Flocculibacter collagenilyticus: one gene and its partner. The protein of the gene in region 1 interacts with the protein of each later gene in a pairwise test. Links are inferred from orthologs where the notes say so. Each region holds a gene or a part of one and is shown in the gene's direction. Other genes may lie near its edges.

What was found. The genes of interacting proteins can lie anywhere in the genome.
Region 2: the proteins of HUU81_RS11210 (region 1) and bioB interact in binary tests that used the Escherichia coli proteins (3 or more experiments, as listed by UniProt). The link is inferred for Flocculibacter collagenilyticus from one-to-one orthologs.

Annotation. Positions count from the first base shown.
Region 1 is NZ_CP059888.1:2,531,921-2,539,834, reverse strand. Bases 2,950-5,678 are described here. They hold HUU81_RS11210 (class II glutamine amidotransferase), read left to right. Parts: upstream 2,950-3,796; coding sequence 3,797-4,561; downstream 4,562-5,678. Other genes in these bases: HUU81_RS11205 (putative Ig domain-containing protein), read left to right, coding at 4,956-5,678; fadE (acyl-CoA dehydrogenase FadE), read right to left, coding at 2,950-3,598. In the rest of the region: HUU81_RS11225 (YehS family protein), read right to left, coding at 1-23; HUU81_RS11220 (DUF1206 domain-containing protein), read right to left, coding at 151-945; more of fadE, read right to left, coding at 1,130-2,949; more of HUU81_RS11205, read left to right, coding at 5,679-7,914.
Region 2 is NZ_CP059888.1:1,686,579-1,691,288, forward strand. The notes cover bases 881-3,766. They hold bioB (biotin synthase BioB), read left to right. Parts: upstream 881-1,716; coding sequence 1,717-2,817; downstream 2,818-3,766. Other genes in these bases: bioA (adenosylmethionine--8-amino-7-oxononanoate transaminase), read right to left, coding at 881-1,524; HUU81_RS07565 (aminotransferase class I/II-fold pyridoxal phosphate-dependent enzyme), read left to right, coding at 2,841-3,766. Also shown: HUU81_RS07550 (hybrid sensor histidine kinase/response regulator), read left to right, coding at 1-232; more of bioA, read right to left, coding at 229-880; more of HUU81_RS07565, read left to right, coding at 3,767-4,067; HUU81_RS07570 (methyltransferase domain-containing protein), read left to right, coding at 4,061-4,710. UniProt on the Escherichia coli protein: Catalyzes the conversion of dethiobiotin (DTB) to biotin by the insertion of a sulfur atom into dethiobiotin via a radical-based mechanism.

The DNA of each region.
Region 1 (7,914 bases):
CGTAATATATCGTTATTGTTCACTATGGTTCCTGAAGATAATTAGCGTAAGCTTAATTCGTTACCCATATAAATGAGGGTGTGATGAAAATTGCAGGCTGCATAATAGCAAAGTTTCAGGGTAAATGCTGTGCTCAGTTAAGTTGTCGAATTAAGTTTTGCGATAACGCGCTTCAAAACCACAAAAAATACCAAACGCAAGCAGTCCTGAACCTGTTAAACCTAACAACCATATACCGTAGGGTTGTGCTAATAATGTATCAAGCGCCTCTTTTAAGCCACCTGCATGGTTTGGATCATGCAAAATGGCAGCTTGTATAAAGAAGCCACCCACAATGCAGTACACCAAACCTCTCGCGCCAAAGCCTAATATGCCTACTTTTCGAGTGATATTTTTTTCGTGACTACTCATGTCATCAGTCACAAATTTATCCATAAAGTCGACTTTAAAGGCATGTTTACATTGTAAAAGTGCAAATATCACTATCACTCCACCAAGTGCGGCCACTAGCCACTGTCCCCAAGCTTCTTGCATTAATCTTCCTGCCATAGATTGGCTAGTACTCGAATTTTTATCATTGCTACCCAGCAACATGTTTACCGCCAATATACCGATTGAGGCATAAAGTAACCCAGAGATGAAATAGAAAGCCCGTGTAAAAATAGCTTTAGGTTTATTATTTTCTAAACCTTCTGGATTTAACAGTCCTTGTATCCAGCGCCATGATGTGTAACAAAATAAGCACGTTGCTAAAATAGTAAGAAGTAACCTTCCAAAAGGTTGGCTTAAAATTTCTTTAAATACATTCTCTTTTGACACATCCTCAGTGCTTGCCGAACCGTAGGCAGCCAGAATGGTGAATAATCCTAAAATGCTATAAACAACACACTTAGCGCCATACCCTGCTCGCGCCACGAAGGTGATCCAGCTTGCATTACTATTCAATATCGTTCGCCTTATGAAATTAAAACGTGTTGTTAAGAATGAATGAGGAAAGGTTAGTATAGCTAAGAAAGTTAGATGTCGTAGGGAAGTAGGCTAAAGGCTTATGTTTATAAAAAAAAGCACTTCAAAAATGAAGTGCTTTTTACGTTGGTTGGAAACCTAATAGACTATTTAGTTAAGGCTATTACGCTGCTTTAGAGTCAGACTTGCTGCTCTTTTTCTTGTCTTTACCAACTTGACCGCCTTTTAAGTAGTCAGACTCAAAGTCGTCTACATTAATAGAGCGTAAACGTCCTTCTTCAGCTCTGTGAAGAAGTGCAGCTTCTTTGTCGGTAATGATACCAGCAGCTAAACCTTTATCGGCTACTTCACCAAGACGGTAGAAAGGTAGCTTCTCACCAAGGCCCAGACAGATTTTGTCGAAAATTGGCTCTGACGCGATAATGTCGTCTAACGCTTGTTCTTGCATACCAATTGCGTTGTTATCTTCACGCGTTAGGTAGATATTGCGTGCTAACGCTGTACGCGCTTCAGAAGGCGTTTGCAAGAATCTAGCTACTTTGTGATCTAACGTATCAGCAGGCTTTTGCAGTGTTTTACCTAATGGGAATAACACTAATTTAAGGAACTTACCAACTAAGCGATTAGGGAAGTTTTCTGTTAGTTCATACAAGGCATCTTGTGCTTTATATAAGCTATCTTCAGCTGCCCATTGCATAAGCACCTTGTGCTCAGCTTGGCGGCCTTCATCATTAAAGCGCTTAAGTGTTGCAGATGTTAAGTAAAGTGCACTTAAAATATCGCCTAAACGTGCAGATACACGCTCTTTACGCTTAAGGTTGCCACCTAACGTTGCCATTGCAATGTCAGATGTAAATGCAAGTGCTGAACTAAAACGTGATGCTTGTTGATAATAACGTTTAGTTGAGTCGTTATAAGGCGCACCAATGAACTTAGCGTTTGTAAGCGACAACCAGAATGAACGGAAGAAGTTACTGATGCTAAATCCAATATGACCAAATAACGCACGATCAAAGGCTTTAACCGCTTCACGATCATCTTTAATTTTAGCTGCGTCTAATTCAGCTAATACATATGGATGACAACGAATAGCACCTTGACCATAAATAATCATATTTCTGGTAAGAATATTCGCACCTTCAACCGTAATAGCAACTGGCGCACCTTGGTAGCCACGAGCTAAATAGTTATTTGGGCCCATACAAATACCTTTACCGCCGTGAACGTCCATCGCGTCGATCATGGTTTCACGCATGCGCTCAGTCATGTGATATTTTACAATAGCTGAAATAACAGATGGTTTTTCACCAGCGTCTATTGCTGCTGTACCCATTGTTGTTGCTGCATCTGCAAGGTAGGCATACCCGCCAATGCGTGCGATTGGTTCTTCAATACCTTCCATTTTACCAATTGGAAGTTTGAATTGGCGACGAATGCGGCTGTATGCACCTGTTGCTAATGCCATTGCTTTAATGCCACCAGTACTGTTTGAAGGCAATGTAATTGCACGACCAACCGACAAACATTCAACTAGCATACGCCAGCCTTGACCTGCCATTTCTGTACCACCAATGATGTAATCAAGAGGCACAAAGATTTCTTCACCTTGAGTAGGACCATTTTGGAACGGTACGTTAAGCGGGAAGTGACGACGGCCAATTTTTACGCCTTTTGTGTCAGTAGGGATTAGAGCACAAGTAATGCCTAAATCTTCTTCATCACCAATTAGCTTTTCAGGGTCGTATAGTTTAAATGCAAGACCAAGTACAGTTGCTACAGGGGCAAGTGTTATATAACGCTTGTTCCATGTAAGCTTCATACCAAGTACTTCTTTACCTTCCCATTCACCTTTACATACAATACCAAAGTCAGGTATTGCGCCAGCATCTGAACCTGCTTCTGGGCTGGTTAATGCAAAACAAGGAATTTCTTTACCTTGGGCAAGGCGTGGTAAGTAATGATCTTGTTGTTCTTTGGTACCATAGTGCTGAAGTAGCTCACCAGGGCCTAAAGAGTTTGGTACACCTACAACACTTGCTGCAACGGTGCTTTTACTCGTAATTTTTTGTAATACTTGTGACTGTGCATAAGCAGAAAATTCAAGGCCACCAAACTCTTTTTTGATAATCATCGCAAAGAATTTATTGTCTTTGAGGTACTGCCAGATGTGATCAGGAAGATCCGCATGTTCATGAGTGATTTCCCACTCGTCTAGCATGCCACATAACTCTTCAACAGGGCCGTCTAGGAAAGCTTGCTCTTCAGAAGATAAACGAGGTGCTGTGTAATTGTGCATTTTCTGCCAATCTGGGTTGCCTCTAAATAAGTCGGCTTCCCACCAAGTTGTCCCAGCATCTAGTGCTTCTTGCTCTGTTTGAGACATCTCAGGCATGATTTTGCGATACATTTTAAGTAATGGCTTAGTCATGTATTGCTGACGAATATTTGTCAGGTTAAAAGGTACCATTATCGCTAAATACACTAACCAGCCAATGATGGAAACAACGTCAAATACGGTGCCTACAATCATTAAGATGGCAGTACAAATTGTAAATGTCGTTAGGTTAGAACGGTTATATGCCAAATATCCACAAATAAGGATGAAAGACAGAAACCAAATTGCTGTTATCATAATTTCTCCAGTTTTTAGAGGTCAGACCACTAGTAATAGAGTAGAATGAATTCTGTAAACTTTCAAGCTAAATAATCATTTGTACTATAGGTTTAACGAATTAAAATAAAATGTTCTTACGGGTTGCTTTTTATTTGCTCAACTTGAGTTTAAAGAACACACCTAAGTATTATTAATACGTTCAGTTAGGAAAAAAAGATGTGTGAATTGTTAGGAATGTCGGCCAATGTGCCAACAGATATTTGTTTTAGCTTTTCAGGCTTGCTTGAACGTGGTGGTAATACTGGCCCACATAAAGATGGGTGGGGAATTACCTTTTATGAAGGAAAGGGATGCCGCTCATTTAAAGATCCACTTCCTAGTTTTGAGTCTGAAATTGCAAAACTTGTGAAGTCTTATCCGATCAAAAGTTGCGCTGTAATTAGCCATATTCGGCAAGCGAATAGAGGACGAGTATGTTTAGAAAATACCCATCCCTTTACTCGAGAATTGTGGGGAAGAAGTTTTACCTATGCGCATAATGGTCAATTAACAGGTTATAAATCATTAACAACCAAACACTTCCACCCAATTGGTAACACCGACAGCGAGTTGGCTTTTTGCTGGCTATTAAGTGAAGTCAAAGAAAAGTACCCTACAAAACCTAAAAATATGAAGTCTGCATTTCGTTATATTGCAAAGCTGTGCAGTCAATTACAAGCAATGGGTGTTTTCAATATGTTACTGACTGACGGCGTGTACGTGCTAGCATATTGTTCAAATAATTTGCATTGGATAACTCGCAAAGCACCGTTCGGCAAAGCAACGTTAATCGATGCAGAAATGATGGTCGACTTTCAACAAGAAACAACCCCCAACGACATTGTTACAGTAATCGCGACACGGCCCTTAACTAACGACGAAGAGTGGCAAAAAATGAACTCAGGCGAGTCTATTTTATTTCGTCATGGAGAAGTGGTGTGACGATGATGTGAAGGGAAATGGGCATAGAATGGTTTACGGATAAGTATAGCGAAATCTAATAGCTTTAATACGCCTATACTAAGTTGGATTCTTGATAGTTGGTTATTCCCAGCAAGATGGGTAGACACAGTGTGAATATATTACAGTTAAGTGCATTGTTAAAGGAGGTTAGAGCGCACATAAAGAACATGGCTCAATTATTACTTTTTCATAAGTGCTAGTTGCCCAGAAAAAAAGAATAACTGTAAGTTTATGATATAAATCCCATTGGTCTGCATAAAAATTCAAAAAAATTAAAAAATAGCTAAACATTTTTCGTATTCCTTGGACTTATTAAATATAACAGCATCGTTGGGTGCTAATAGAATAATAATTATACGGAAGGAACGAAAACGTGGTTGCAATTGTTTCAGGTGACGCAGCAGGTCTATTTAATTCATCAATATCATCACTCGGCCAACAAGGGGCGGTAGGTCAAGCAGGCATTGGTCAAGCCAATGAACAAGTCTTTATTAATGCCATGACAGGTAACTTAATTGTTCAAGGGCGAGATGATAAATTATCAGCACTAGGTGCAGACTTTGGTGTATTACGTACATACAATAGCTTGGGTAGCATCAATGATAACAATGGTGACGATAACTGGCGTCTTGGTTTCTTAAGTTCAGTGACTGACTACACTGGTAGTTCAGTAAAGCGTGTGACGGCTGACGGCGCGGTGCAAACCTTTACTTATAACGCCATTGAGGGCGCGTACATCAGTACCGATGGTCGTGGTGCACACGACAAAATGGTACGAGATGGTGCAGACTGGGTATACACAGAAGGAACAAGTCTTGCCTCAATGCGATATGCCGCTGATGGCAAGCTTAAGAGTATTGTTGATAAAAATGGCAAAGGGCAACACTTTGTGTATGCCAATGGTCGCCTAGCAAAAGTACTGACAGATAATACGAACGGACAAACGACCACGACGTTTAATTATAATGCCGCACAGCAGCTGGAATCGATAACACTTAATAGTGATGATGCGACGACTCAGGCAGTATACAAGTATGAATATGATACACAAGGTCGCCTAGAGCATGTACGAGTTGACTTAACACCAGATAATGCAACAGACCAAAAAGAATATGTTACAAGCTACACCTACACCAGCAACACATCAGACCAATTAAAAACCTTAACGCAGTCAGATGGTACCACGCTAACCTTTCAATACTACAATAGCGGTAAAATTCATAAAGTGACTGATGGTGAGAACCATACAACGACTTACCGTTATTCTGATAATAGCTCTACTATCACTGTTGACGGTACAGAAATAAAACTAGGTTACGATGATGAAGGAAAGCTGCTTTCACGTACGGCAACTGTTAATGGACAAGAAGTTACAACAAAGTACAGCTATGACGCGAGTGATAACCTAGAGACTATTACTGACGGACTGGACAATACGGTAACGTTTGGTTATGACGCAATGGGTAATCAAATAAGTCAGCAAGACGCGCAAGGAAATCGTGTTGAGCGAAAATTTAATATTCATAACCAATTAATCATCGAAACGGTATTTGCTAAGCCAGATCCAGATGGTAATGGCGATGAAACAGCTAGTTTACCAGCATCAACTCGCTTTGTTTATAATGACAACCATCAGTTACGCTTTATGTTAACGCCAAGTGGTCAGGTGACAGAGTACCGTTATAACACGTTCGGTCAGCGTGTTTCACAGCATGTATATACCCAAGATAACTATAATACGAACGGGTTAGTGTATGAGCAAGTGCTAGCTGAGTCAGATCTTATAGAGTGGTTGGGAGAGCTTGGCTTATTTGGTGAGTATGATGTGCAGCTTATTGGGTATACCTACGATTTTAGAGGGCAATTACATACACAAACTCATTACACGGAAGTTGATGAAAGTGGTATTGGTGTTACAAGTACAGCAAGTACTAAGACCTTTACCTATGATATGTACGGTCGCTTACTTACAGAAACTACACCTGAATTACGCCAGTCAGTACTTAATTATGATGGACTTGGTCGTATAACGCAGAAGTTTGATACTGTATTGGCAAGTACAGCAATGGAGGAGAGAACGGCGTTAGAAAGTTATGTATATGACGACGCGACCCAAAAAATTACGGTAACACAAAATAATGGTTTGGTTACTACAACCAGTTACGACAAAGCAGGACGTGCAATAGAGGTATCAGCGGGCACTGCATCTGATACAGTCGCATTCAATCAAGTAGAATATATTTTTAATGCGCAGCAACAACAAGTGGCGCAACGCCACGCTAATGGTGCAGTTAGCTACACGTTATATGATAATGCAGGGCGACTAAAATACAGTGTAGACCGAGCAGGAGCAATTACTGAGTACACCTATAATGAAGCGAATCAACTTACGACTACTACAGCGTATGCCAACCTGATTACTACAAGTGGTTGGCTATCTGGTAATTCGCTAACAGAAGCTAACGGAAATATAACTGCGGTTACGGATATAGTAGCACACATAAGTGATAGTCAGCGTGACACATTGCAAGACAGAACATTGGCTAGTTATTACGATGATAGTGGACGTAAAACCTTTACCGTCGATGCAGATGGATACGCAACAGAATATCGCTATGACGGAGCGCACCGCTTAACCCATACTATTGAATATCACCGCCCTCAGGATGTAGTGGTGAATGAAAATGGCACGCCTCAAGTAGCACCAGGTGCTGATATGAGCGCGCGTGTATCACGCAATATTTATACGCCTGATGGTCAATTATGGGCCACGATAGATGGTGAAGGCTATGTTACAGAGTTTATCTACGATAAAGCAGGTCAGCAAACGGCGGTACTGGCGTATGCAAATAGAAAGCAGAATTTAACTTCTCGTAATATTATTGAGCAAAGTTGGTCAGAGTTGCAACCCAGCAGAAACTTCTCAAAAGATAGAGTGTCGCATTACCGTTATGACGGCCGTGGACAGCTAATCGCTACTGTGAACCCTGAAGGTAAACTAACACGAACTTCCTATCACAATGATGGTCAAGTTGATAAAGTTATTGAGTATGCAGAGCGTCATGTATCAATATCTATAGGTGGTAAAGTCACACTGCCGACAAATATCACTGTAAATGATCATGTTACTTCCCATACTTACAATGACCGTGGACAACTACACAGCAAAACACTTGCTCCTCAGAATATTCGTATTGACTACACCTATAATGAACAAGGTCAGTTAATCGGCACTACGACTGTTGATACTAATGATTTCGCTTCAGCACGCACCACGCTTATTAAACTTGATGAGTTGGGACGTGAGATAGGCCGACTTGACGGTGAGCGTA
Region 2 (4,710 bases), 850 kb from region 1 along the record:
GCATTTTGACTTAATCATTACCGATTACGCAATGCCGAATTTAACAGGTTCTCAACTGGTGGAAAAATGCAAAGACATTAGGAGCGATATTCCATGTATTCTTTGCACTGGTTATTTAAGTGTTTCTAAAATAAAACAGCTTAATTTAAGTAAGTTCGAACAAATAATTACTAAACCTTTTAGATTAGAAGATCTTACAAATGCGATTACAGAAATTAAAAAGCAGCATTAGCTTTCAGACAATTCAGTGACAACGGTTACCATGGCATTTATCAGTACTGTTAATTCACTATTAGAGATGACAAAAGGTGGCATAATATAAATAAGCTTGCCAAATGGTCTCACCCAAACGCCATGGCGAATAAAACGTTTTTGTACATCAGCAACATCTACGCTTTCTTCCATCTCAATTACACCAATTGCGCCTAGCACCCTCGCGTCATGAACCTTTTTTAAAGAGGCAAGGGGAATTAAAGATTGTTTTAGTTGCTGTTCGATATGAGACACAGATGATTGCCAGTTGCTTGACTCAAGCAGGTTTAATGATGCATTAGCGACACTGCAAGCAAGTGGATTTCCCATAAACGTTGGGCCGTGCATAAGCACTCCGGCATCTCCTGTAGAGACGCCCATAGCCACTTCGTCTGTACAGAGCGTGGCTGCTAATGATAAATATCCACCGGTTAATGCTTTACCCACGCACATGATGTCAGGTGTAATGTGTGCGTGATGACATCCAAAAAGTTGCCCCGTGCGGCCAAAGCCCGTTGCAATTTCATCAGCAATTAATAATACATCATACTGTTCACATAATTGTTTTACGCTTGCTAAATAGGCTGGATGATACATCCGCATGCCGCCTGCGCCTTGTACGATAGGCTCAAGAATAACGGCTGCGATGTCGTCGTGATGATGTTGTAATAATTGCGTCATAGCAGCAACATCATTAACTAGGTTGTCAGAGGGCAGGTTTTCATCAAACTGGGTTTTAGGTGCCTCAACAAAATAATGATTAGGTAATATATCTGAGTAAATAGTATGCATGCTGTTTTCAGGATCGCAGACCGACATCGCACCAAATGTGTCGCCGTGATAGCCATGCTTAAGTGCAACCATTTTATTTTTTTGAGGCTTATTTTTTCCGCGCCAATATTGAATCGCCATTTTTAAAGCAACTTCAACGGCAACAGAACCGCTATCTGCAAGAAATACCTTGTTTAAGCCATCTGGTGCTATTTCAACTAGCTTACGACATAAATCAATAGCGGGTTGGTGTGTTAAGCCACCAAACATTACATGCGCCATCTTTGCGGTTTGTTCATGAATTGCTTGGTTTAACACGGGGTGATTATAGCCATGAATGATGCTCCACCAGCTAGACATGCCATCAATTAATTGTTCGCCAGTTTCTAACTCGATAAATACGCCTTTAGCCTGTTTTACTTGGTAAGTTGGAAGCGGCTTTAACATAGATGTATAAGGGTGCCAAATATGTTCGAGGTCAAATTGCTGATTAGTTTTCATGTATAAATAACATCCAAATGTAAACCAGTGTAACTGGTAGGCGTTGACAATAAAGAGGTTGCGGCTAGACTATCGCAAAAATTAAAACAGAACAATAGAGTTTACATACCCTTAGCATTGCCATTGAAGCGCTTCATTAAGTGCTGATAAATGCCATCAGTAATCTCGAATATATCTACAGGGATAAAACAAATGAACTCAGCTTCAATTCATTCTGAAACAGTTCAAAATACACAAGCTCACTCTTTTACAGATGATGTGCAAATTCGTCACAATTGGACACACCAAGAAATAAAAGCGCTTTTTGATCTGCCATTTAACGATCTGCTTTTTAAGGCACATACAATTCATCGTGCGTGCTTTAATCCTAATGAAGTGCAAGTGAGTACGTTGCTTTCAATTAAAACCGGTGCATGTGCTGAAGACTGTTCATATTGTCCGCAAAGTGGGCATTATAATACTGATCTAGAGCGTGAACGCTTAATGGAAGTTGAAAAAGTGCTTGTGCAAGCTAAAGCTGCAAAAGAGCAAGGCGCAACACGTTTTTGTATGGGCGCGGCATGGAGTAATCCCAAAGACCGTGATATGCCTTATATAATGGACATGGTTGAAGGGGTTAAATCATTAGGCTTAGAAAGTTGTATGACGTTGGGTAAATTAACTGCCGAGCAAGCGGAACAACTTAAATCTGTAGGCTTAGATTACTATAACCATAACCTAGACACGTCACCTGAATTTTATGGGGAAATTATTACAACACGCACCTATCAAGACAGGCTAGACACATTACAACATGTTCGTGACGCAGGAATGAAAGTTTGCGCTGGTGGTATTGTTGGTTTAGGTGAGTCACAACGAGATCGGATTGGTTTGATTAGGCAACTAGCCAACTTGCCAGTTCACCCAGAAAGTGTGCCTATTAATATGTTGGTAAAAGTAGAAGGCACACCGTTAGCAAATGTAGATGACTTAGATCCGTTTGAATTTGTTAGAACCATTGCCATTGCACGTATTGTAATGCCTAAAAGTCATGTTCGACTGTCTGCTGGAAGAACGCGCATGAACGAGCAAATGCAGGCTATGTGCTTTTTTGCTGGAGCTAATTCTATTTTCTATGGCGATAAACTGTTAACCACCGAAAATCCTGAGCAAAATGAAGACATGAAATTATTCGCAAAGTTAGGAATATCACCAGAGAAGCGTGAAGAGTTTTCTGATGAAGCGCAAGAAGCTGCATTATTAGACTCCATTGAAACCGAAAGTGATAAAAGCTTATTTTACGACGCCAGTTAATGTAAGTAATAGGACGTTAATTTATGAGTTATGGTTTTATCACTGATGCGTTAGCACAGCGGCAAGCACACGGATTACTGCGTAACCGCAGCATTGCTGAAAATATATCTGGACGTGAAATATGCCTTGAGGGTAAAGGCTATTTAAATTTTTCGTCGAATGATTACTTGGGGCTAGCTGCAAGTGATGAACTTAAGAAATTAACGGCTTCATTCGTCGGGGGGCAATCTTTTGGGAGCACAGGCTCGTCTTTATTAACCGGGTACCACCAATCACATCATCATTTAGAGCGCTTATTGTGTGACTGGTTAGTACCTGATCACAGTGATGAGTATGCGGCTTTATTGTGCTGTTCAGGGTTTTCAGCCAATGTGGGAACAATAAAAACACTGATGAATGATGCTAATGCTGTGCTAATTCAAGATAAGCTAAACCATGCAAGCTTGATGGATGCCGGTGTTGAAGCTAACGCAAAAATGTTGCGCTTTAAACATAATGACATGACACATTTAAACGCCAAGCTAAATGCACTGCCAACATCTGAAATAGCAACATCACGAGCGATGATTGTCACTGAAGGGGTGTTTAGTATGGATGGCGATCAAGGTAATTTATCTGAGATTGCCAAATTAGTAACCCAAAATAAACACACATCCAAAATTGATACACTTTTTATGGTAGATGATGCCCATGGAATTGGGGTGTTAGGCGAAAGAGGAAGTGGCACTGCACATGCACATGGCCTATCAAGTTCAGATATAGATGTCCGCATGGTTACATTTGGGAAGGCGATTGGTACAAGTGGCGCGGCAATTGTTGCTAAAAAACCACTAATTGAATATTTGCTCAATTTCAATCGGCATTATGTTTATAGCACTGCTATCAGTCCTTTAATGGCCAATATTACAGCTGCAAGTATTCAGATAATACAACAACAGCAATGGCGACGAGATAAATTACACAGCCATATTTCATTGTTTCAATCACTCATGTCGAACTTTCAGCATAATGATGCTTATCCATCTTCAACAACAGCCATACAACCAGTGATAATTGGTGAGGCAGATAAAGCGCTAAAGATAAGTGAATATTTGAGAAATAATGGCGTATGGGTTAATGCAATAAGGCCGCCTACCGTACCAAACGGAAGTGCTCGATTGCGTATTACCTTAACGGCGAATCATACCGAACAAGATATTTATACCTTATGCCATCATTTAAATAACGCAGCTGATAAATTTTTATGCTAAATCAAACCAAACCAAAGTTAACAGAATCTTGTACCTCATTATTACAAGCAGAAGAGTCTGCATTTAATAAACGTAAGGTAGAGCGTGCTTTTGAACATGGCGTTGCAACATACGAACAAGCTAATACAGTACAACGTGTGTCAGCAGAAAAGTTATTAGCACAATTACTTAAAGCGAACACTAGCAAACATAAAGCTAACGTATTATTGGATTTAGGGTGTGGGAAAGGGGTCAATACCGTATCACTTGAACGGCACTGCGAAACATTGCTTTCGGCAGATATTACATACTCTGCTTTACGCAATATAGATAATAAGATAAATAAACAACATTTGCTTAATACCGATGCCGAGTCATTACCGCTTCAATCCAACACGATTGACTTGGTTTATTCTAATTTGATGTTGCAATGGACCAATAACCCACAGCACGCACTAAACGAGCTCGTGAGAGTGCTAACTCATGGTGGGCGTGCACACGTATCAACGCTAATTGACGGGTCGTTAAATGAACTGAAATATGCTTGGTCGAAAGTGGATAACGATAAACACGTTAATTACTTTATTACTCGCGATGAGTTAACCTATCTCATTAATGCGCTACCTAATGTAGACGTAAGCGTTTCATTTAGTACTGAGCAAGT